Regions from separate parts of the Thalassospira sp. SM2505 genome, predicted to be linked through region 2. Evidence: riboswitches for the same ligand, from Rfam matches in the RefSeq annotation. Region 2 holds a riboswitch; the other holds the start of a gene.
The links. A riboswitch is a leader RNA that binds a small molecule or an ion and turns the genes downstream of it on or off. The one in region 2 is predicted to bind glycine.
Positions count from the first base shown of each region.

Region 1: it holds a riboswitch for glycine, as region 2 does, so the genes downstream of both, ACTU44_RS20805 (L-serine ammonia-lyase) here and gcvT (glycine cleavage system aminomethyltransferase GcvT) in region 2, are expected to answer to the same signal.

Region 1 is NZ_CM142731.1:4,449,742-4,462,226, forward strand. It holds gene fabG (3-oxoacyl-ACP reductase FabG) at 1-381, shown strand, start outside; gene ACTU44_RS20795 (YajG family lipoprotein) at 479-1,141, shown strand; gene ACTU44_RS20800 (dihydrofolate reductase family protein) at 1,205-1,744, opposite strand; gene ACTU44_RS20805 (L-serine ammonia-lyase) at 1,907-3,349, opposite strand; glycine riboswitch at 3,551-3,645, opposite strand; gene gpmI (2,3-bisphosphoglycerate-independent phosphoglycerate mutase) at 3,933-5,525, shown strand; gene ACTU44_RS20815 (murein hydrolase activator EnvC family protein) at 5,503-6,864, shown strand; gene ACTU44_RS20820 (S41 family peptidase) at 6,861-8,162, shown strand; gene ACTU44_RS20825 (divergent polysaccharide deacetylase family protein) at 8,221-9,738, shown strand; gene ACTU44_RS20830 (RNA pyrophosphohydrolase) at 9,781-10,314, shown strand; gene ACTU44_RS20835 (hypothetical protein) at 10,397-10,585, shown strand; gene ACTU44_RS20840 (methyltransferase domain-containing protein) at 10,662-11,468, shown strand; gene ACTU44_RS20845 (alpha/beta fold hydrolase) at 11,502-12,347, shown strand.
Region 2 is NZ_CM142731.1:1,016,726-1,029,210, reverse strand. It holds gene ACTU44_RS04595 (protein-disulfide reductase DsbD family protein) at 1-1,646, shown strand, start outside; gene ACTU44_RS04590 (peroxiredoxin) at 1,813-2,292, shown strand; gene ACTU44_RS04585 (hypothetical protein) at 2,374-2,778, opposite strand; gene ACTU44_RS04580 (protein phosphatase CheZ) at 2,987-3,907, opposite strand; gene gcvPB (aminomethyl-transferring glycine dehydrogenase subunit GcvPB) at 4,110-5,606, opposite strand; gene gcvPA (aminomethyl-transferring glycine dehydrogenase subunit GcvPA) at 5,603-6,958, opposite strand; gene gcvH (glycine cleavage system protein GcvH) at 6,961-7,332, opposite strand; gene gcvT (glycine cleavage system aminomethyltransferase GcvT) at 7,403-8,515, opposite strand; glycine riboswitch at 8,575-8,683, opposite strand; glycine riboswitch at 8,687-8,787, opposite strand; gene ACTU44_RS04555 (hypothetical protein) at 8,878-9,390, opposite strand; gene ispH (4-hydroxy-3-methylbut-2-enyl diphosphate reductase) at 9,691-10,638, shown strand; gene ACTU44_RS04545 (homoserine kinase) at 10,685-11,653, shown strand; gene rnhA (ribonuclease HI) at 11,666-12,115, shown strand; gene ACTU44_RS04535 (putative bifunctional diguanylate cyclase/phosphodiesterase) at 12,382-12,485, shown strand, end outside.

The sequences.
Region 1 (12,485 bases), 1.2 Mb from region 2:
GGCAAAGGCCGGGTCGTGATCACCTCGTCCATAACCGGTCCGGTCACCGGCTATCCCGGTTGGGCGCATTACGGTGCGTCCAAGGCTGGTCAGCTTGGTTTCATCCGGACTGCCGCAATGGAACTGTCGCGCTATAACACGACGATCAATGCCGTGATGCCGGGCAATATCATGACCGAAGGTCTGGCTGATCTTGGACAGGATTACCTGGACTCGATGGCGAACTCGATCCCGCTCAAACGTCTGGGCAGTGTCGAGGACATCGCCAATGCCGCCCTGTTCTTTGCATCCGACGAGGCCGCCTATATCACCGGCCAATCCATTATCGTCGACGGCGGACAAATCCTGCCTGAATCGCTTGATGCACTGGGCGAGATCTAAGCAAAAAACGAGATACTCACCCGGGAAACACAATTTAAATTTGCATCCCCTTTCCCCTTTGGATACTGATATTTTCAGTATTCAGAGGGGATTTATCATGAAACTTCATCACCTTAAGATTCTCGCAGTGCTCGGCTGCGTTGCGTTCCTCGGGGCTTGCGCAACATCACGAAGTGTCGTTCAAATCGAACAACCAGACACCATTGAAAACCCCGCCGAAGGGACCGAGGTCAGAATTCTGGAAGTGAACGACAACCGTCAATTCCAGATTGACCCGCCCAGTCCGGATATCCCCTCACTTGCCAATGACGAAATTGATAACAAGTCGATCACGTCCCGCGCCTATGCGCGTAAACGCAACACCTATGGCATGGCCTTGGGCGATGTGCTGATCCCCGAAGGCAAGACCGTCGCCGACGCCATTGCCAAAACGGTCGAAAACGGATTCCAGGCAGCAGGATACCGTGTTTTGACACCAGAAGATCCGAATTACGCCAGCGCCGCCGATGTCAAAGTTGATATTTCGGAATTCTGGTCATGGTTTGAACCCGGCTTCTGGCAAATCACCATACACAATCGCAGCGACATAACCTTAACTGCCGACAATATCACCCAGTCTGGCCCTATCAGGATCAAAGAGCAGTACAACGAGAACATGCAAATGGCGCTCGATAGCGATTGGCAGAAAAGTGCAATCAACGCTTTAAAGCAGGTTCGCGAAAAAATCACCGAACAGCTCTTGGCGCTTTCAGAAAAATGATCGGCCTTTAAGCCGAAACGTGGTGAACCAAAAACCGCGCCGTTTGGGCGCGGTTTTTGTCATTCAGATATCATGCAACCCATACTGGCTGCGGACCACGCCGGAATTATAGCGCTCTGACGCCAGAAGTCGGGGTTTGATACCACCGGCATCGCGCCCGAACAGCGATATGCCATCGCCGAGCACTTCGGGTACCGTAAAGATATCAAGCTGGTCGGCAAAGCCGCCAAACAGGAACTGCGTCACCACGCTGCCCCCGCCAACAACCCAGATATCCCCGTCCCCATTCCGACTGTCGCGAAGCTGATCGACAAGTTCGATAATGCTGCCGCCATAGGCCTCGATATTTGCCGGGCGGTCTTCGGGAAGATCGCGTGATGTCAGAACGATGGTGCGGCGAGCCTCGTACGGCCAGTCACCAAATTCCATGACCTGATCAAAGGTGTTTCTGCCAATGATCAATGTGCCAACGGAGTCCAGAAAGTCATCAAAGCCAAACTCGGCCGGATCATATTGATCCAGCCAGTCAACCGCACCATTGGTGCGCGCAATGAAGCCATCCAGACTGACCGCGATATATATGCGGAACAGCTTTTTGCCCATGTCTATGTCCAACCTTTGATGGGGTCTTTGCCCCTTTTTTTGGTTCACCGATCATAGCAGATTATCAACCGGGAGTGACAAGAAAGCAGAAACCGGCACTGTTTCCATCACCACCCGATTGTCAGAAACCGCTGTTTTCCGCCCTATTCTTCCGAACAGGGGTTAACATTCGACAACGTTGACATTAACCGCAAGCCCGCCCTGACTGGTTTCCTTGTACTTGCTTTGCATGTCGAGTCCCGTCTGGCGCATGGTTTCGATCACACGATCAAGCGAGACGGTGTGCTGTCCGTCGCCGCGCAATGCCAGACGTGCGGCATTGATCGCCTTGACCGCCCCCATTGTATTGCGTTCGATACAGGGCACCTGCACCAAACCGCCAATCGGATCACAGGTCAGGCCAAGGTTATGTTCCATCCCGATCTCGGCAGCATTTTCGACCTGTTCGGGTGTGCCGCCCAGAACGGCACAAAGTGCGCCCGCTGCCATCGAACAGGCAACACCGACCTCGCCCTGGCATCCGACCTCGGCTGCCGAGATCGAGGCACGCTTCTTGTAGATCGAACCGATTGCAGCAGCAGTTAAAAGGAATTCGCGAATTTTGGCCTGGCTGGCATTGGCCCCAAACCGTTCATAATAACGAAGTACCGCCGGGATCACCCCGGCTGCCCCGTTGGTCGGAGCCGTCACGACGCGCCCGCCTGCGGCATTTTCCTCGTTCACGGCAAGGGCATAAAGATTGACCCAGTCAATCACGGTCAAAGGATCGCGAAGGCCCGCCTCGGGTTTATCTGTCAGTTCGTGATAAAGCTTGGATGCACGCCGTTTCACATTCAGCCCGCCGGGCAAAATACCGTCCGTTTTGCAGCCACGATCAATACAATCCATCATCGCCCGATGCACGCGATCGACAAATTCATATGTCTCGTCCGGGCTGCGCCAGCTTTGTTCATTTGCCATCATGATTTCGGCAATCGAACGCCCTTCGCGCTTGCAGATCGCCATCAATTCATCGGCTGATCCGAACGGATGGGGCAATGTGATGTTATCACCGGAATATTCCGCCCCGCGATCATCACCAGACACAATAAATCCGCCGCCAACTGAAAAATATTCCTGTTCGTGGATTTTCACCCCGTCACGATCAAAGGCCGTGATCCGCATGCCATTGGGATGTTGCGGCAAGGTCTCGGTAAAATGGAAAACAAGATTGGTCTCGCGGTTAAAGGCCACCGGATGCTGCCCGTAAAGTTGCAGCTCGGAACTGGCATCAATTGCCGCCATGGTCGGGGCCACATCATCGGGATCCACACTGCGCGGACGTTGCCCTGAAAGGCCCATGATCACGGCGGTATCGGTCGCATGTCCCTTACCCGTCAGGGCAAGAGATCCATAAAGATCGACCACAACGCTGCCGGTTGCGCTCAAAAGATTGCGGGCTTCAAGTTCAAGGCAGAAGCGGTAACCCGCCCGCATCGGACCAACCGTATGCGAACTCGATGGGCCAATCCCGATGGTATAAAGATCAACAACAGAAAGGTTTACGTCTTGCACAGATCCGTCTTGCGATCCCGAAGCGGGACCGGTGGCGGTATGGGTGGTCATAAGGGCCTCCTTCACGGCTCTTGAACGCGCGAAATCTCGCGCCGTTTGCGAACCGGTGTCTTGCCCCCTCTGTCCCTTGACCTGAGATTGTGCGCCTGCCTGCCAAAAACAATGTCAGCCAACAGGTTTTCATCCTTCGGTGGAAACCGGGTGCCGGGCACAATGAACATGCACGCCATCCGTTTTCTCTCTCCAGAGCCTCTATCCGCGACGGTCCATCTGCCTGAGAGTTTTATGGGGCTATTGCTCCTTCGGCGCCGGCCATGCGGATGACCGGGCTCTCCCGTCGTGGTGCGAAACGCCATTTCTGCCGTCTCTGAGGATCACCGTTGGAACGCAGAGTATCTGTGTCTGCAAACCCTGTCAAAAAGCAGCTTTGCACCTGCAAAAAATTCCCGGCACGGGTACTGTTTCGCGGCCACATTCATGCTAAATTGCCGGAATTACGCATGTGCCTGTTGCGAGTAACGGTTGACCCACCCTGCCCGCGCAACAGGATTGATGGCGAACCGTCCCGTAAGTCACCATATTTACTGGTAATTATTTACGGGTAATTCAGCCTTTATCTCTATCAGTGGGGTTTATGAACGTGACTGTATCGAATTCCGTAAAGCGCCCGCGCCCGGTGGTGCTGTGCATTCTGGACGGCTGGGGTTATCGCGAAGAAACCAAGGACAACGCCGTTGCCTTGGCCAATACGCCTGTCTGGGATGCGCTTTATGCCAATAACCCGACCGGTTTCCTCAAGGCGTGCGGTCTGGATGTTGGCCTGCCCGAAGGCCAGATGGGCAATTCGGAAGTCGGTCACATGAATCTTGGGGCGGGCCGTGTGGTCATGCAGGAACTGCCCAAAATTGATGAAGCCGTCAAAACTGGCTCCATTGCCGATACCGACACCGTCAAAAAGATTATCGCGACCCTGAAAGACAGCAATGGCGTCTGCCACATTGCCGGTCTTCTGTCCGAAGGTGGCGTTCATTCCCATCAGGCCCATATGGCCGCCCTTGCTAAAATCATCGCGGGCGCTGATGTGCCGGTGAAAATTCACGCCTATCTTGATGGTCGCGACACGGCACCGAAAAGTGCTGCCAAATTCCTTGAAAAATTCCGCGCCCTGATCGGCGATGCCGACGTTGAAATCGTGACCGTTACCGGGCGCTATTACGCCATGGACCGCGACAACCGTTGGGAACGCGTCAGTCAGGCCTATTTCACGATGGTGCAGGGCAAAAATTACGCCGATGGCCGTACGGCTGAAAGTGCCGAAGCCGCCATTGCCAATGCCTATGCCAAAGACACCACCGATGAATTCGTTCTGCCGACAGTGATTGGTGATTTCGATGGCATCAAGGATGGCGATGGCCTGCTGATGACCAACTTCCGTGCCGATCGCGCCCGTGAAATCCTGGCAGCCCTGTGCGCTCCGGAATTCGATGGCTTTGATCGTGGCACGCCGGTCAAGTTCGCAGTACAGGCTGGCATGGTCGAATATTCGTCCGAACATGCCAAATACATGGATGCGATCTATCCGCCCCAGACCCTGCCGAACATCTTTGGCGAAGTGGTTTCCAAAGCCGGTCTGAAGCAGCTTCGTATTGCCGAAACTGAAAAATACCCGCATGTCTCGTTCTTCTTTAACGGTGGCGAAGAACAGGTCTTCGAAGGCGAAGACCGTATTCTGGTCGCATCACCAAAAGTCGCGACCTATGACCTTCAGCCGGAAATGTCCGCCCCCGAAGTGACCGAAAAACTGGTTGCTGCGATCAAGTCGGAAAAATACGACGCGATCATCCTGAACTTTGCCAATCCCGACATGGTCGGCCATAGCGGCATTCTGTCTGCGGCCATGAAGGCGGCCGAGGCCGTTGATACCTGCCTTGGCAAAGTGATTGATGCGATCAAGTCGGTTGGTGGTGTCGCCTTTGTGACTGCCGATCACGGCAATTGCGAAGTCATGGTCGATCCTGAAACCGGCGAACCGCACACGGCACATACCCTTAATCTGGTTCCGACCATTCTTGTTAACGGTCCGGAAGGGGTAACATTGGAGAATGGGCGTCTTGCCGACGTTGCGCCGACCTTGCTGCAACTGCTTGGCGTCGCCCAGCCAGCCGAGATGACTGGCAAACCGTTGCTTAGGGGCCTGAAACAGAATGATGCGCTTCTTGCGAGCTAAATTTGCTTACAGGATAGCCCTGCCTGCGCTGACCGTTTTTGTGGTTCTTGCGGCAGGCGGGGCAGCGCCTTCTTTTGCCCAATCGCTGCAGAAAGTTGACAAGAAGCTTGATCAACTCGAAAGCCAGCTTTCCGAACAGCAAAAACAGGAAGAGTTCCTGTCGCGTAAATCGCGCGAACTCTGGACCGAGGAACAGGCCCTGCAATCCGAAGCCATTTCGGTTGCCCGGCGGACCCAGCGTCTGGAAACGACCCTGACCGAACTTGAAGATCAGCTTCAGACACTCGAAACCCGTGAAAAGGTTGCCGCGACCAGTCTCGAAGACAAGGCCGGGCAATATGCCCGCATCCTGATGGCGCTTCAGCGTCTGTCAACAACACCGCCCGAAGCCGTCATTGCCCTGCCAACATCACCGCAGGATACCCTGCGTTCGGCGGTGTTGCTCAAAGCAGCGCTTCCCGGTGTGGAGCAGCATGCGCGCGACCTGCGCAAGGAATTGTCTGAAATCGCCACACTTCGCGAAGATATCCGCGACCGTCGCGCCGATGTCGCCAAAGCGACCAAGGAATTACAGCAGGACCGCGCATCACTGGCCGCCCTGCTGGGTGAAAAACGCCGCTTGCGCACCGAGACCGAGGCCGAAGCACACGAAGCCGCCAAAGCCGTGAGCGCCCTTGCCGACGAGGCCAAATCACTTGGCGAGTTGCTGAGTACGCTTCGCAAGCGTGCCGAAGGATTGCCAAAACCGCGTTCCCGCCCGGAAATTCAGCTTGCCAGCCGGACCGAACCGGACGCCGACACGCTTGGCGCGACGACGATTGCGCGCAACCCGCCGCCGGACCCCCCGGCGCGAAAAGATGACGCACCCAGCGCACCAGACAAAAAAGATGGTACCAGCGACGAGGAATTCGCTGTTGGCAGTTCAATTACGCTGGCACACGGGCATTTACGAATGCCCGCCAGTGGCAAAGTCGTCACACTGTTCGGGGAAAAATCACGTGGCCCGGACGGATTGACAGTCACAAGATCCAAGGGAATTGAGATCAGCACACGTGCAAATGCGCAGGTTGTCTCGCCCTTTGACGGCAAAGTTGTCTTTGCCGGACCCTTCCGCGGTTACGGCCGACTCTTGATTATCGAACACGGCGAAGGATACCATAGCCTTATCGCCGGTTTTGATCGGCTCGACAGTGTGGTAGGACAATATCTATTGGCGGGCGAACCTGTTGGTATTATGGGTGAAACGGCGCCTAAACTGTATCTGGAGATGCGCCAGGACGGAGAAGCGATTAATCCGCTTCCCTGGCTGGCCTCGAAAAACGGCAAGGTAAGTGGATGAAAACCTCTCGATTGGCAGTACTCGCACTCGCGACCGGCATGACTTTCGGCCTTGCGTCCCCAAGTCTGGCGCAATCTTCAACGTCCTCGGCTGAAACGTATCGCCTGCTGAATTTGTTTGGCGATGTCTTTGAACAGGTCAAAGCCAAATATGTCGAAGAAGTCGATGACAAGCAGCTGATCGAAGCTGCCATCAACGGCATGCTGACCTCGCTTGATCCGCATTCCTCCTATCTGAACATGGATAATTTCGAGGAAATGCAAGTCGATACCCGCGGCGAATTTGGCGGGCTTGGGATCGAAGTCACGATGGAAGACGGCTTTGTCAAAGTCATCTCGCCGATCTATGACACGCCCGCGGAAAAGGCCGGCCTGCAACCGGGCGACTTCATCACCCATATTGATGGCACTGCCATTCGCGGCCTGACGCTTAACGACGCGGTCGAAATGATGCGCGGCAAGGTCAATACCGACATCGTCCTGACCATCATCCGCAAGGGTGAACAGGCGCCGTTTGATGTCACCCTGACCCGTGCAGTGATCAAGATCCAGTCGGTTCGCGCCGAGGTAAAGGAAGATATCGGTTACATCCGCATCACCAAATTCAACGAACAGACCTTTAGCGGCCTGCAGCGCGCAATTACCGACATGCGCGATCAGATCGGCCCGGAAATCAAGGGTCTAGTGATTGACCTTCGCAACAATCCGGGCGGCCTTCTTGATCAGGCAATTTCGGTTTCCGATGCCTTCCTTGATAAAGGCGAAATCGTATCGACCCGTCCGCGTGACACCCAGAATACCGAACGCTACAACGCCCGTTCCGGCGATCTGGCCGAAGGTCTTCCGATGATTGTTCTGATCAATGACGGTTCGGCATCGGCATCCGAAATCGTTGCCGGTGCGCTTCAGGATCACCGCCGGGCGATCATCATGGGCACGCGCAGCTTCGGCAAGGGATCGGTACAAACCATCCTTCCGATGCCGGGCAATGTCGCACTGCGTCTGACGACAGCGCGCTATTACACCCCGTCGGGCAAATCGATTCAGGAAGTCGGGATCGTTCCCGATATCATCGTGCCACAGGCCCGTGTCGAAAGCATCGAAGGTGACACCCGCCGTTCCGAAGCATCACTGAATGGTGCGCTTCGCAACGAGGATGCACACACCACCGACACCGAAAAGGATGCAAACTCCCGCCGGGATCAGGCCGAGCAGCTTGCGATTGACGATTACCAGCTGTCGCGTGCACTTGACATGATCCGGGGCATTTCCCTGTTTGGTTCTCGCCCGCAAGGGTAAGGACCAACCGGACACCGTGAGAGACTAGCTGTTCGTGTTCAGGAAAATCCTAAACTCCTTGCCATTCAGAAAGAAGAAGAATGGCGATCTCGACGAGGACATGGCTGGCGCGCTGGCTGACGACCTTGGCGACGGGATGTCTGACGCCGAACACGATGTTGATCTCGATGACCTGCCCTTCAATGAACTGCCCATCGATGTTCAGTTCAAAAGACTTCCCAAGCGGCCGAAATCAAGGCGCAGCTGGCTGTCAAAACTTCTGATCATTACGTTGTTCCTGTCGCCCTTCGGGGCGACAGCTGTGGCCATGATCCCGGTTCTTGATCCTGAAACCGGCTGGCGACTGTTTCATACCGGCGGGCCCGAGGCACTGGTTGCCGTGCCGGGCTCAGAGCGCGAACTTCAGGAAGAGATTGCTCGTGGTGTGCGCGACATGCAGGAACGCGAACGCGCTCAGCAAAACGCCAATATGCCAACCGATGGCACGAATAGCAGTCCCGAAGAAATCGCCAGTCAGCTATCAGGTATTTCCGATCTGATCGGGACCCCCGAACAGGGTGATGCTGCAACTTCAGGGGACCAGCCATCCCCCGAAGAACTCGCAGCCCTGATCGCCGAGGAAGGATCGATTGACGATCCCATCGAACCCGATCCCTTGCGACAGGCCCCGCTTCCCGGCCTTGACGAGGAAGGAAGCTTCGGACGTATTCCGCGTATTGCAGATGACGGGACAACCCCGTTTGATGCCTATAAACGCCCGTTCGAGAAAACCGACGGACAGCCTTATGTCGCCATCATTCTGACCGGTGTTGGCTTGAATGATGAACGCACCCAGACCGCGATCAATGATCTTCCCTTGAACGTGTCATTGGCGATTTCGCCTTATGGGCGCGACATCAAATCGGTCGCCAGTCAGGCCCGTGCAATGGGACATGAAGTCTTCCTTGAACTGCCGATGGAACCCGTCGACTTCCCGCTGTCTGATCCCGGCCCACGTGCACTTTTGACATCCCTGTCCGAGGGGGAAAACCTTGTGCGGCTTGAATGGTTACTTGCACAGTTCCCCGGCTATGCCGGACTGGTCAGTCACGAAGGATCAAAATTCGGCAGCCTTGATAGCGCCATCCGGCCGATCATCGAATTCATTTCCCGATCCGGTCTGATGTATGTCGAAGGTACACGCAGCGGCATGGCAAGCTACGGCGCACAACTGGCATCGAATGCCGGAACACCCAATGCAATCGGCAATGTCCTGATTGATGAAATCCCGAGCCGCCGCCAGATCGATGCGAGACTGACCGAACTGGTGAAACTTGCAAAGCGCAACGGCGCGGCAATCGGATTTGCCCAATCCTATCCGGTCACAATCCAGCGTCTGCGGAACTGGGCATTGCGTTTAAAACGTCAGGGGGTCGAACTGGCCCCGGTCAGTGCAATTTCCGGGATGCAAGTCACACCGCAATCCGTCGCCGAGGCCGAAGCATCGCGCCTTGAAGCTGAAAAACGCGAAATCGAAGCAATGGCGCAAGATTCTGCCAACAACACAGAACCCGCCGCCACCATCGAAGGTCAGTGACGGCAAGCCGCCAATTCCGGCCCCGGTCACGCAGGAGAAATCATGGCTGACAAATCCGCAAACCCGTCCGAAACCAAATCAAAGGTCCGTGCCGAAGACCTGCCATACCGTCCGTGCGTCGGCATTGCACTTTTCAATGCGGATGGTCTGGTCTGGATGGGCAATCGTCTGGGCTTTGAAGGTGCCTGGCAGTTGCCACAGGGCGGTATCGATGATGGCGAAACACCGGTTGAGGCCGCCCTTCGCGAACTCAAGGAAGAAATCGGCACCGACAAGGCTGAAATCATCGCAGAAACACCTGACTGGCTGACCTATGACCTGCCCGACCATCTGGTCGGCAAAGCATTCAAGGGCAAGTATCGCGGCCAGAAACAGAAATGGTTCGCCATGCGCTTTACCGGCAAGGACAAGCACATCAAGATTGATGTTCCCAATCCGGAATTTGATGCCTGGCGCTGGAATGATCTTGCCACACTGCCCGATCTGATCGTGCCGTTCAAACGGCCGGTTTATTTGCAAATTGCTGATGCATTTCGTGATGTACCGCAAAGAATTCGTGAAATCAAACAGGCATAAGGCGACTATGCGGCTTGATCGCCGCGTTCTTTTCGCTAAATTTCAAGAATCAATAACACCTACGGTTTAGAGGAGTTCCAATATGGGTGCGGATCGGATTATCTTTGGTGTTTTGACCATTGCGGTCGGTATTTTGGGCCTGTTCTATGCATCTGGCTCACAAGACGGCTATTCCTATTTTGTCGGTTTGGCCCTTTTCATTGGCGCTGTGCTGTTCATGTTCCATCTGATCAAGGGTTATTATGATCAGCTCGAAGCAGCCGATCATTAATCAACCTTGTGCCTGACGCAGCCGTAACCGGCATCTAATGCTTTAAAAACACCCGAGAAAGCTCTAGGAATTGTCTATGAGCAATACATATTGGGACCCTGCCCGTTACGGTCTGTTTGGCAATGAGCGTTTGCGACCGGCCATTGATCTGATTACCCGCCTGCCCAAAGCAGCAAGCGGATTTTCACCCCGTCACATCGTTGATCTGGGCTGTGGCCCGGGATCGGTAACAGCTGTCCTTGCCGATGCATATGCGGATCAAGGCGACGATACCCCGCGAATTATAGGTGTTGATTCCTCTGACGAGATGCTTGAGACCGCACGCAAACGGTCGGAAAATATCCGTTGGCAAAAGGCCGATATCGCAATATGGCAGCCTGATGATCAGGTTGATTTGCTGTTTTCCAATGCCGCCCTTCAATGGGTCCCCGATCACTCACACCTGTTTCCGCGCCTGATGAGTTTTGTCCGCCCCGGCGGCATGATTGCCATTCAGGTGCCCAATAATTTCCTGGCCCCCAGCCATCAGCTGATCGGTGAAGCCGGGATCGAGTGGCGCAAGGAAGTCGCCGAAGCCATGCATGCCGCACGCATCATGCGACCTGGCGACTATTTTGATGTTCTTGCACCGTCCTGTGACGAGATTGACCTTTGGCAGACACAATATTGCCATGTGCTCAATGGCCCGGACGCGGTTTATAACTGGACCAGCTCGACCATCCTGCGCCCGGTTATGGCAGCCCTTCCTGATGACGCGGCACGTGCGAGCTTTACCGCGAAATACAAGGAACGCCTTAATCAGGTTTACCCGATACGCGATGATGGACGCACATTGTTCCCATTCAATCGCCTGTTCATGATCGCCCGCAAACGGGCCAGCTGATCCCCGATCACTTCCCTGACAAGGAGCCTTCCCATGGCAGATTTTCGCGAACATTTCGTCAAATGCTGTGGGTATGAAATCCATGTCAGGGCATGGGGTGATCCAGCAAAACGCCCACTGATCATGATGCATGGTCTGGCGCGACTTGCCGATGATTTTGATCATGTTGCCCCGCATTTCACCGATCAGTATTACGTACTGTGTCCAACCATGATCGGGCGTGGTTTTTCCGGCTGGGCCAAAGATCCGGACCGCGAATATACCGTCCCTTTCTATGTCGCCCAGATGTTTGAACTGCTTGACCATTTCGGGGTCAGTACCTGTGACTGGATCGGCACATCCATGGGCGGGCTGATTGGCCTTTATGCCACTGCCGAAGTCGCAGGACGGATCGAAAAGCTGGTCCTCAATGATATCGGGCCGGAACTTGATCCGAATGCGGTTGCCCGGATCAAATCCTATGTCGGGGCATCACCGGAATTCGAAACCATCGATGATGTTGAAAAGCTGGTCAGGCTGGTTTATGCCCCGTTTGGCGTTGCCGATGATGCCACCTGGGCGTTTTTAGCTTCACGGTCCGTGCGACGCCTGCCGAATGGCAATTTCATGATGCATTACGACCCCGAAGTCATGCGCATCTTTGCCGAACACATTGATTCCTTTGATGCCTGGGATGTTTTTGATGCCCTGCCCTGTCCGGTAATGCTGATCAGCGGCGAACAATCTGATCTGATCCCCAGGGCTATTGTCGATAAAATGAAAAATAAAAAACCTGAAATGCCTGTTTTTGCAGTGGCGAACTGCGGACATGCTCCCCATCTGAATGACAAAGCGCAAATCAACGCAATCAGGGACTTTCTGGGAAGCACAAGCCAATAGGCCGCAATCGTTACGCGGTCCCGTTGACGTCTCCCTCCTTCACAAGTGACCTGATCAGGTTCGATCCGCGAAAAATGCCACGCAGAATGTGGCGGCGCGGACAATACATGGTTGGTATGGGACCGACACCGAAGACGT
Region 2 (12,485 bases):
TTCCGGTTTCCGTCACAAGCATCACGGTCGACAAGGCATCAGACCAACCCGTTCTGCGCCTTGGCATCAAAGGCCTGGATAAGGCGGGCGTAAGCGTCGATGACATCCTGATTGAAAGTGATGGTCGCGCCGGATTTGGCACGCCGAGCCCCGTAAAAAGCGGGTCAGCGTCAGCAAACGACATCCGGTATTTTGATCTGGCTGTCTTTGGACTGAATGATGATCAGTCTCTTGATAGCACAGATCTGACAGTCACCGTTATTGCCGGGCCATTATCGGTTGAGCAATCCGTTACGGTTGGCACGGTAAATACAACAGACTCGACCAGCCCGACGGCGACAGTGGCAGTGGCAGTGGCAGAGGCAACGACCAGCACCAGCATATGGCTGATTGCTGTGTTTGCGTTGCTGGGGGGACTTATCCTCAATGTGATGCCCTGCGTATTGCCGGTCCTGTCGATCAAGGTGATGTCGGTCATCAATGTTCGCGAACAGGACATCAAACAGGTCAGATACGGTTTCCTTGCCAGTGCGGCCGGGATTGTGACGTCCTTCTGGCTGATCGCAGCCATACTGGTTGGCATCAAACTGGCTGGTGGGTCTATCGGTTGGGGTATTCAGTTCCAGCAACCGCTGTTCCTGACCGTCATGACGATCATTCTGGCCCTGTTTGCACTCAATATGTGGGGACTTTTTGAAATTAATGGTCCCAGCGAACTGGGCAATGTCGCCAATGATGCAATCAGCAATCAGGAAAATCGCGGTCGTCATCTCAGCGGTCATTTTCTGACCGGCATGTTTGCGACATTGCTGGCGACGCCGTGTTCGGCGCCGTTTCTTGGTACGGCAATCGGCTTTGCCCTTGCCGGAAGCATCGTCGATATCTTTTTGATCTTTACGCTTTTGGGGATCGGACTTGCCCTGCCTTATCTGGCAATTGCCATCCAGCCGCGTGTTGCACATCTGCTGCCAAAACCGGGCCGCTGGATGAATGTGGTCAAGGGGGTTCTCGGACTGGCACTGGTTGGGACCGCAGTATGGTTGCTTGGCATCCTGTCGGTTCAGGTCGGTCTTGGGGGGGCCATTGCCGTTGGTCTTGGTCTTGTGATCGGTGGCTTGTTTGTTTGGGCGCGCTCGCGCACCCAAAACCTGCGTCCGCGTTTTGCCTTTACCGGTCTTGCTCTTGCCGGTTTCCTGATTGCGCTATTTGCTCCGGGCTTTGCCAAACCGCCAAGCCAGACCACCAGCACCCAGAATGCCGGAATACTGGAATGGCAGGCATTTGCGCCTGAAACAATCGGTACACTTGTTGCCGAGGGTAAAACAGTGCTGGTCGATGTCACCGCCGAATGGTGTGTCACCTGTCAGGTCAACAAGAAGCTGGTTCTTGAAACCACCGAGGTCGCAAACGCCCTTCGCAATGACAATATTGTTCTGATGCAGGCCGACTGGACCCGCCCTGACCAGAAAATTGCCGACTATCTGGCGTCTTACGGGCGTTTTGGCATTCCGTTCAATGCCGTCTTTGGACCGGGCGCACCTGATGGCATCCTGTTGTCCGAGCTGCTTCGGGTTGACGCGGTTTTGGGCGCTTTGCAAACGGCAGGCGGCAACACCACATCCGATATTGTCAGGAACACGCAGTAATCAGTACTTCACACGACCACAGCTCACAGACCATCTTGTCCCCGAGATGACAGTTCCTAAAAACTATGGTCGACAGCATTGAATATACAGCCGAATTGTAGTTTGATTCAGGTTCAAGATACCCATCGCGCAATCAACGGGATTGCGCATTCTTACGGAGATACCCATGACCATCACAGTCGGCAATGATATCCCGGACGTTACCCTGTTCCGCGCGACCAGCGACGGCCCCGAAGCCGTCAATTCAAAGGAATTCTTCGCAGGCCGCAAGGTCGTCCTGTTTGCAGTTCCGGGCGCTTACACCCCGACCTGCTCTGCCAAACATCTGCCGGGCTTTGTTGCCAAGGCCGACGAAATCAAGGCAAAGGGTGTCGACGAGATTGCCTGCCTTGCATCCAATGATGCTTTCGTCCTTCAGGCCTGGTCGAAATCCGAAAATGCCGAAAACATCACCATGCTTTCGGACGGCGACCTGTCATTCGTCGATGCAACGGGTCTTGAACTCGATCTGACGGGCCGTGGACTTGGCAAACGCGCCAACCGCTTCGCGATGATCGTCGATAACGGCAAAGTCACCCATCTCGCGGTTGAAGAACCGGGCGTCTTTGAAGTTTCCAGCGCCGAAGCTGTTCTTGAAAAGCTCTGATCAACAGGGCCTGATCGAAACACAGAAAGCTCCACAGATATCTGCGGAGCTTTTCTTGTCTGAAAGACCGGATTGAATGGTTTAGCGCGGCAAAAGAACCGGAATCGGGTCTTCGCTGCTGTCAAAATCGCATTCAAATGTCGGGTTGGTGTGCTTTGCAATGAAATGCACAACCCCTTCGCGGAAGGAACCCTTGATCGGCGACCAGCTCATGAACACGCCACCGCGGCCGTCATATTCACGAATGTCCGGGTCCCGCGCCAGTTCCTGAAAACTGTGGCCAAGATCCTCGGTCGCGCCAGCAACCAGCCACGACGGCTTCAAGCCGCCATGCCACAACAGATACACACCACCCACACCGTTCAGACCGAGTTCTCTGATGTCATCAATCATGAACAGGCGGTAATAATCCCCACGCGGGCTTTTGCGCCATTTAATGTCCTGAGCCTTAGGCTGGCGAATAGCACCAAGAGACCAAAATCCCATAGCAACCTCCAAGCACGCCAAAACACGTGCAACCGAATGTCACACGCATCCCAACAACGCTTCTTATTCTTATAGGTATAAACATACCCCAACATATGTAAACGATTGGTTGACATCACATGTCAGCAAATCGCCTGAATCCTTCTTCTGCGGAAGGATTGGGTATGTCTGTTACCCAGATATAGGACAGAAAACAAGGTTTTCATCCTCAATCGAACAATTTGTCGATATCGTCCTGACTGATCCCCTCTCCTTCAAGTTGCGGACCATTCAAAAGATCCGCATCTTCAATCAGGTTTTCTTTACTCGCACCCTCGGGCACAGGAAGATCAGCAAAGGCATCCTCGCCCCAGATCAGGATCATGTTGTGGACACGTTCTTCAACAAATTCGAGCGTGCGCACGACCTTATTGATGCGCTGTCCGGTAATGTCCTGGAAGTTACAGGACTCAAAGATTTTTGTGACGATAAAGGCGATCTGTTCGACGTGATCAGCAACAAAGTCACTGGGCGCAGAATTCTTGAGCGTCATCGCCAGATCATCAATCTGTTCGGCAGATTCCAGAATGGTATGCGTTGCCATTTCCGTATCCTTGACGATGGCATCAAGCTCGGAGGCCGCACTGACCAGACGGTCATCAGACGCCTTTGGATGGCGTAACGATGCGATCTGGATCTTTGCCTTATGGATATGCTCGTTCATTTCTTCGATCTGGGTACGAATCAGTTCCAGATCATCACGGTCAGGCTCGGACGCCCCCGGGCGGTTGCTATGCGTAAAGTTGCTTGAAACCGGTTCGGGCAGCTCGTCGATCGGCGCATCATTTGATGCAACCGGTGCAGCGACCGGCGCGTCGGCACTGATTGTTGCCCCGGATGCAACCGCTTCGCGCAGTTGGGATACTTCGCCGCGAAGGGCCCGGATTTCGTCAAGAACAGCTTGTGTCAAACCAGAAGGCTCTGCTGTTGCAGCCGGAGACGGCAAGGATGACGGCATGGCTTCACCTGCGCCCATCCCGCTTTCCAGCGTCGGATCAAAGAACGAGTCCGACCAATCTTCAACGACCCCACCTGTCCGCTCTTTTAACCGACGTTCGGCAGTAAACACCTTCTGAACACGACGAGACATGATTGACTTCAAACCTCCAGAACGGGCGCAGCCCATTCACAAAATCCCCAAACGCACCGTTTGACGGCGTCGTTCATTACCTTTCGAACAAGTATAAAGGTGCAGATTGCAACAAGTCCAATGGGTTTCAAGTACAAGTCCTTGAAAAAGAACACCCCGGCCATGGACCGGGGTGCTCGCAATCTTAAAGCAGCCTTGCGTATCAAGCCGTTTCCGGTTGCCAGCGCAACACAGGCTTGCGCGCCGCTGCCGTTTCATCAAGACGACGACGCGGCGTCAGGTAAGGTGCGTTCTTGAAGAACTCTGCATCACCCGACTCGGCCTTTGCGACCAGTGCCAGTACTGCATCACAGAACTGGTCGATCGATTCCTTGGTTTCGGTTTCGGTCGGCTCGATCAGCAATGCACCATGAACGACCAGCGGGAAATACATCGTCATCGGGTGGAACCCTTCGTCGATGATTGCCTTGGCAAGATCCAGCGTCGAAACACCGGTATCTTTCAGGAAGCTGTCGTCAAACAGGGCTTCATGCATGCAATAGCCCGGGAACGCCACGCTGAGCTTTTCCTTGAGACGGGCAAGCAGATAGTTGGCATTAAGAACAGCATCACCCGACGCCTGACGCAGACCATCCGCACCGTGGCTTTTCATATAGGTCAGGGCACGAATGAACATGCCCATCTGGCCATGGAAGCCTTTCAGACGGCCAAACGGCTTCATGCCGTCATTTTCGTCTGCGGTTTCAACCAGATGGAAGCCGTTTTCATTGCGCACGACATAAGGGATCGGTGCGAACGGCGCCAGGGCATCGGAGAACACAACCGGCCCGGAACCCGGTCCGCCACCACCATGCGGAGTGGAGAAGGTCTTGTGCAGGTTGATATGCATCGCATCAATGCCAAGATCGGCCGGGCGAACACGACCAACAATGGCGTTGAAGTTCGCACCATCGCAATAGAAGTAACCACCAGCCGCGTGCACCAGATCGGCGATCTTGCGCACATCACGTTCGAACAGGCCGCAGGTATTCGGGTTGGTCAGCATGATACCGGCGACATCGTCACCAAGCTTGGCCTCAAACGCCGCCAGATCAACACGGCCATCCTCGGTTGCCGGGATTGAATCAACCGTAAAGCCACATGCAGCCGCGGTTGCCGGGTTGGTCCCATGGGCCGATTCCGGCACCAGAACACGACGGCGGTTTTCGCCACGGGCATCAAGGGCCGCACGAATGGCCATCATGCCGCAAAGTTCACCCTGTGCACCGGCAGCCGGTGACATGGAAACTGCCGGCATCCCGGTCAGAACCAGCAACCAGTGTGCACACTGGTCGATCAGTTCAAGCGCACCCTGAACCGTGCTTTCGGGCTGCATCGGATGCAGATCGGAAAGACCGGGCAAACGCGCAACCTTTTCATTCAGGCGCGGGTTGTGCTTCATGGTGCAGGATCCCAGCGGGAAGAAACCGGAATCAATCCCGAAATTCTTCTGCGACAGGCGGGTAAAGTGGCGAACCACCTGCGGTTCGGACAAGCCCGGAAGACCGACATTGCTGTCACGATCAAGGCCTGCAAGGCGCGACTTCGTACCTTTCGGCTCTGGCAGATCAACGCCGGTGCGGCCTGGCTGACCCTGTTCAAAGATCAGCTTTTCTTCCAGAACAAGTCCACGGTTGCCGGTATGGGTTGTAAACGTCATGCCAGCGCCTCCTTCAATGCGGACGCAAGGGCCGCGATATCTTCATCGGTATTGGTTTCAGTAACCGCCACCAGCAGGTAATTATCCAGATCAGAACGGTTCGGATAAAGACGCGACAGTGGAACACCACCAAGAACACCCTTGGCGACCAGTGCCTCGACAACCTCGGCTGCCGGTTTGGCAAGCTTGACAGTGAACTCGTTAAAGAAGCTGTCATTCACAACCGATGCACCAGCGACGGAATCAATTGCATCCGCAGCCTTGCAGGCATTTTCGTGGTTCAGGATTGCCAGGCGACGATAACCGTCTTCACCAAGCAGGCTCATGTGAACCGTGAATGCCAACGAGCACAGACCGGAGTTGGTGCAGATGTTCGATGTCGCCTTTTCGCGGCGGATATGCTGTTCACGGGTCGAAAGTGTCAGAACAAAACCACGCTTGCCATCCTGATCCACCGTCTCGCCACAGAGACGACCGGGCATCTGGCGTACCAGTTTCTGGGTGGTGGCAAACAGACCGACATATGGCCCGCCATAGTTCAGCGCATTGCCGATTGACTGGCCTTCACCGCAAACGATGTCGGCACCGAAGCTTCCCGGTGACTTGATCGCGCCGAATGCAACAGCCTCGGTAAAGACGACAACCAGAAGCGCGCCCTTGGCATGGCAAAGATCTGCAAGCTGGGTGTGGTCCTGAATACGACCAAAGACATCCGGGTACTGCACAACAACGCAGGCCGTCTGATCATCAATCAGTTCGCCCAGTTCCTCGACAGTTGCCTGCTGTTCCGGGTTGCCGTCACGTCCGGCAACTTCGGTATCGCTGTACTGGCAATAGGTCTCGGTGACTTCGCGGTAATGCGGATGCAGACCGCCCGAAAGAACGGCCTTTTTGCGACGGGTCGCACGGCAAGCCATCAGGACAGCCTCGGCACAGGATGTTGCACCATCCCACATCGATGCGTTGGCCACATCCATACCTGTGATCGATGCTACCTGGGTCTGGAATTCGAACAGATACTGCAACGTGCCCTGGGCGATTTCCGGCTGATAGGGTGTATAGGCCGTCAGGAATTCACCGCGCTGGATGATGTAATCAACCGTTGCAGGAACATGGTGACGATAGGCACCTGCACCCAGGAAGCTTGGCACACTTGATGCGCCGATGTTTTTGGCGGCAAGCGCCTGCATGTCGCGTTCGACCTGCATTTCGCCAAGATGGCTGGGCAGATCAACCGGTGCATCAAGCAATGCGCCCTCGGGCACATCACAGTAAAGTTCATCGACTGATGACGCCCCGATGGTTTCAAGCATCACGGCGCGATCAGCGCGTGTCAGTGGAAGATAACGCATACTTACAGACCTTCGACGAAGTCTTTATAGGCTGCTTCATCCATCAGCTCGTCGAGCTGGGATTCATCAGTCAGCGACATTTTAAAGAACCAGCCATCGGTTTCCGGTGCTTCATTCACCAGCGCCGGATTGGCATCAAGTTCTTCGTTTACTTCAACAATTTCACCATCAAGCGGCGCATAAACATCACTTGCGGCCTTGACCGACTCAACGACGGCGGCATCGCCATCCTTGGTCAGTTTCTTGCCGATTTCCGGCAGCTCGACATACACGATGTCGCCAAGCGACTGCTGTGCGTAATCGGTGATGCCAACGGTTGCGATACCGTCTTCAAGCTCGATCCATTCATGTTCCTGCGAGAATTTCTTAGCCATTGTCTTAGTCCCTGTTGATCGTTTGTCTGCCGCGCGGCGATCCGCCGCACATTCTCAAGAATTACGGCGATTAGCCGCGGAAATAGCGATGCGGTGCGAACGGAAGTTCAACAACCTCTGCCGGACGGGCCTTGCCACGCACCATAAGATCGACCTTGGTACCCGGCTCGGAAAATTCAATTGCCACATATCCCATTGCAATCGGACCATCGACCGTCGGACCAAAACCACCGCTGGTGATTTCGCCGATTTCTTCGCCGTCGCTGTTCAGAATCGGGGTATGTTCGCGGGCGGGCGCCTTGCCTTCCGGCTTGATGCCGACACGTTTGCGGTCTGCACCATTTGCAAGCTGATCAAGGATGACATCCGCGCCCTTGAAGCCGCCCTCTTCACGACGGCGTTTGTTGATGATCCAGTTCAGATCGCCTTCAACCGGCGTCGTCGTGGTATCGATATCATTGCCATAAAGGCAAAGTCCGGCTTCCAGACGCAGCGAATCACGTGCGCCAAGACCGATGGCTTCGACTTCGTCCTCGGCCAGCAACTTGCGCGCAAGCTCCTCGGCACGGTCATTGGGAACGGAAATCTCGTAGCCGTCTTCGCCGGTGTAACCGGAACGGGTCACAAAGCAGGCGATCCCGGCAATCTCGATCTCGGCAAAACTCATGAATTTGAGATCGGCAACTTCCGGCGCAAAGCGTGCAAGAACCTTGGCAGCTTCCGGGCCCTGAAGTGCCATCAACGCACGATCATCAATCTCCTCAAGAGCAACACCATCACCAAGGTTGGCGCGCATGTGAACGATGTCGTCATCCTTGCACGCTGCGTTGATCACAAGAAACAGACTGTCACCGGCATTGGTGATCATAAGATCGTCAAGGATCGTGCCGTCATCCTGGGTAAAAGCCGAGTAGCGTGTGCGACCCGGTTTGAGGATCGCGATGTCTCCGGGCACGAGCTTTTCAAGCTCGGCCACACGGTTTTCACCGGTCAGGCGAACCTGCCCCATGTGTGACACGTCAAACAGGCCCGCTTTGGCACGGGTATGAAGATGTTCACCCTTAACGCCGAGCGGATATTGCACCGGCATATCATAACCGGCAAACGGCACCATCTTGGCGCCAAGTTCTACATGGAGGTCATAAAGGGCTGTTTTAAGCAGTTCGGTCTGATGATCGGCCATCAAGCTCTCCCGGACAGTCGTTGCGAAACATAGCCGACCAATGGCCAACCACATTCCCCCTCTGTCTTGGAGCCTGAAAGAATCACAGCCGACTTGTCGTGACGGTCTGCTTACATCTTCGGCGAGGCGGTCACCGGCATTCATTCTGATGCCGCCTGCTTTCCAGAGTCCCATCTCCCCGCGGTCCGTTTGCCTGAGAGTTTCCGGGGTGGTTGCTCCTTCGGCGTCCGCGCAATCCGTTATGGACCGTGGCACTCTCCCACGGGGATCACTTGGGTATGCGTCCTTATACGTATTTCAATCTCGGTCGACCAGCCCCAAAATTCAGGCAATCGTCAGACCGGAATTTCAACCTTGCGACGTCAGTTCGTCCCGAAACGACGATTATAGTCGAGCTGATCCGCACTTAGCTGGAAACCAAGGTAAATCTCGTAATCCGGTCCGGTCCAGACATCATCAAGTGGCACCGACAATGTTACCTGCTCGTCACGGAAACGAGCCATATTGAGGTTATCGGCAAACGGCATTGTGACATCAAACACCGATTTCTGCACAAAATTGCCCGCAGGATCACGAAGCGCCACGAAATATTTAAAGGACGCGCTGCGCTCCTGCGCAGCCGGGCCAAGCTCGGCGGTGATGATCGGACTGATGATGACATCAAGCGTCTTGTCACCCAGATCATAACCGCAATCACCAAGATAGCCCGTGAACTCGGCCTCGACGATCACATCGGTCAGATCCTTGCCCGCGCCATTGAACTGGACAAGCTTTGCGGTGTCCTTTGGCAGATAGGCAGCCGGGCACGTCGGAACGGGCTGCTCTTCAAACGGGTTACCGCTGCACGCAGCCAGCAATCCTCCAAGCGAGACCATACCTAATGCGCATACGCGCCGCAGTCCGTTACCGATTGTCATCCAAGCCTCTATCAAACCATCTGTTTTCTGACATGTGCAAGATCAGCACTGTCCGCGCGCAGTCTATTCTCTCACTTGAACGGGCACAACCCGCTTCGGATATTGTCACAAGATGAAAACATCAAAATCTGCGAAATTCATGGCTTCTCGATCCATGCTGAGTCATTGCGCCACAAGATCAGGCAGGTTATGTAACGAGAACGCTTGAATAACTGCGCCGGGACAGCCCGGCACATTTTGGAAACCGGACCCCGTATCATGTCAGATAAAGCCAGTCTTCGGATCGTTCTTGCCAACCCGCGCGGCTTTTGCGCCGGGGTAGATCGCGCGATTGAGATCGTTGAAAAGGCGCTCGAAAAATATGGTGCGCCGGTTTATGTCCGTCACGAGATCGTCCATAACAAATTCGTTGTCGACCGCCTGCGCGATATGGGTGCCGTTTTCGTCGATGAACTTGATGCTGTTCCCGATGGCGTACCGGTAATCTTTTCGGCCCATGGCGTACCGAAATCCGTGCCCGAAGCTGCCGAAACCCGCAAGCTTGAATATCTCGATGCGACCTGCCCGCTGGTGTCGAAGGTTCATCGCGGCGCAGAACGCCATTTTGCCGAAGGCAAACATATTCTTCTGATCGGCCATGCCGGTCACCCGGAGGTCATCGGCACCATGGGCCAGCTCCCGGCAGGCAGCATGACGCTGATTGAAACCGAGGAAGACGCCGAAAAGCTTGAGGTCACCAATCCGGAAAACCTTGCTTTTGTTACCCAGACGACCCTGTCACTTGATGACACCGCCAAGATCATTGAAATCCTTCAGCGCCGGTTCCCGTCAATTTCGGTGCCGAAGAAAGAAGACATTTGCTATGCAACGACCAACCGTCAGCATGCGGTCAAAATGATTGCCGAAAAGGCTGATGCCATTCTGGTTCTGGGTGCGCCGAATTCATCGAATTCAAACCGTCTGGTCGAAGTTGCCAAACGCGAAGGCTGCACACGTTCCGTTCTGGTCGAACGGGCGCATGATATTGACTGGAGCAAACTTGCCGGGATTAACACCCTTGGCATCACCGCCGGGGCATCCGCCCCGGAAGTTCTGGTCGAAGAAGTGATTGATGCCTGCCGCGAACGATATGACGTGACGGTCGAGACCATCACACTGACCGACGAGAATGTGACCTTCAAACTGCCGCGTCAGCTTGCAAGCTAATTCGATCTAACTGCTTATCTTTCAGATCAGGAATACGATAAATCCAATGGCCGTCTATACCGACGTTTCAGACGAAGACATCGCCCGTTTTGTCGCCGAATACGATATCGGTGATGTTGTATCGTTCAAGGGCATCGCAGAAGGTGTGGAAAACACCAACTTTCTGCTACAGACGACCGAAGCTCCTTTCATCCTGACCCTGTATGAAAAACGGGTAAATCCGGATGACCTGCCCTTTTATCTTGGTCTGATGGATCATCTTTCCGCCAAGGGACTTAACTGCCCGACACCGATCCACGGGACGGACGGCGTAGCACTGCGTCGTCTTTGTGGTCGCCCGGCAGCAATTACGTCTTTCCTGCAAGGCATGTCGCCACGCCGGATCCTGCCCCATCATTGTGCGGGTCTTGGAACCGCCTTGGCAAAACTCCATACTGCCGGTCTGGATTTCGAGATGCATCTTCCCAATGCACTGAGTGTCAAGGGATGGCGCGGACTGGTGGAAAGCTGTCGGGAACATGCCGACGATGTCGAACCCGGTCTTGGCAAGATGATTGGCGACGAGATCGCCTATCTCGAAGCCAACTGGCCCCATGACCTGCCCAAGGGGGTCATTCATGCCGATCTGTTCCCCGACAACGTATTTTTCTTCCCGGGCAAGGAAGATGTATCGGGATTGATCGACTTCTATTTCGCCTGCAATGACCTGCTGAGCTACGACATCGCAATCTGCATGAATGCATGGTGTTTTGAACCTGATAACAGCTTCAATGTTACCAAGGCCAAAAACCTTCTGTCGCAATATGGCAAGGTCCGCACACTGAGCGGCGGGGAAATCGCTGCCCTTCCGGTTCTTGCGCGCGGTGCCAGCCTGCGCTTTTTGCTGACCCGTCTTTATGACTGGGTGAATACGCCAAAAGACGCCTTGGTCACCCCCAAAAACCCCCGCGAATATATCAACAAGCTTCGTTTCCATCAGCGGGTGGAAAGTGCAGCTGCCTATGGATTTGATTAAGGACGCGCCCCTATGACTTCAAACAATGGCGGGGATAACCACGTCGAGATTTACACCGACGGCGCGTGCAGCGGAAATCCCGGCCCGGGTGGCTGGGGCGCGATCCTGCGTTTCAAGGGCGTTGAAAAGGAACTTTCGGGCGGCGATCCCGAAACCACCAACAACCGTATGGAAATGATGGCCGCAATCAGCGCACTCGAAGCCCTGAAACGCCCATGCACCGTCGATATCTATACCGACAGCAGCTATGTCCGCGACGGTATCACTAAATGGATTTTCGGCTGGCAGAAGCGCGGCTGGAAAACGGCTGACAAGAAACCGGTCAAGAATGTCGAACTCTGGCAGCGCATGCTCGAGGCTCTCAAACCCCACAAAGTGGAATGGCATTGGGTCAAGGGGCACGCCGGTCATCCCGAGAACGAGCGCTGTGATGAACTCGCCCGGATGGCTGTTCCCAAATAATGATATTTTCCGCTCGGCGCTGACAACTGCTTGAAGCTTAAACACTTCACCCCAAAATAGACGGGGCAGGTTATTGCACCCATTTATTTATCAGGAAAACAAAATCAAACTTGCCTTTCGAACAACTTCCGGGTTGATTTGACAAAGACATAGGAGTGTTGGCTCCCATACAAACGTCGAGTAGAGTATATCTGACTAGTCTAAAGTGGGTGCCCAGGAGAGAACGCTTGTCGCGCGGATCGTACGGCTTTTTACAACGGAAGTCTTTGAGCAGTCGGTTGCTTTTCATAGCATTGCCGCTGGTTTCTCTGTTCTCGCTCGCGCTTTTTATCGTATTTGGCTATGTCAGCTACAAGGTCCTTCGCGATGA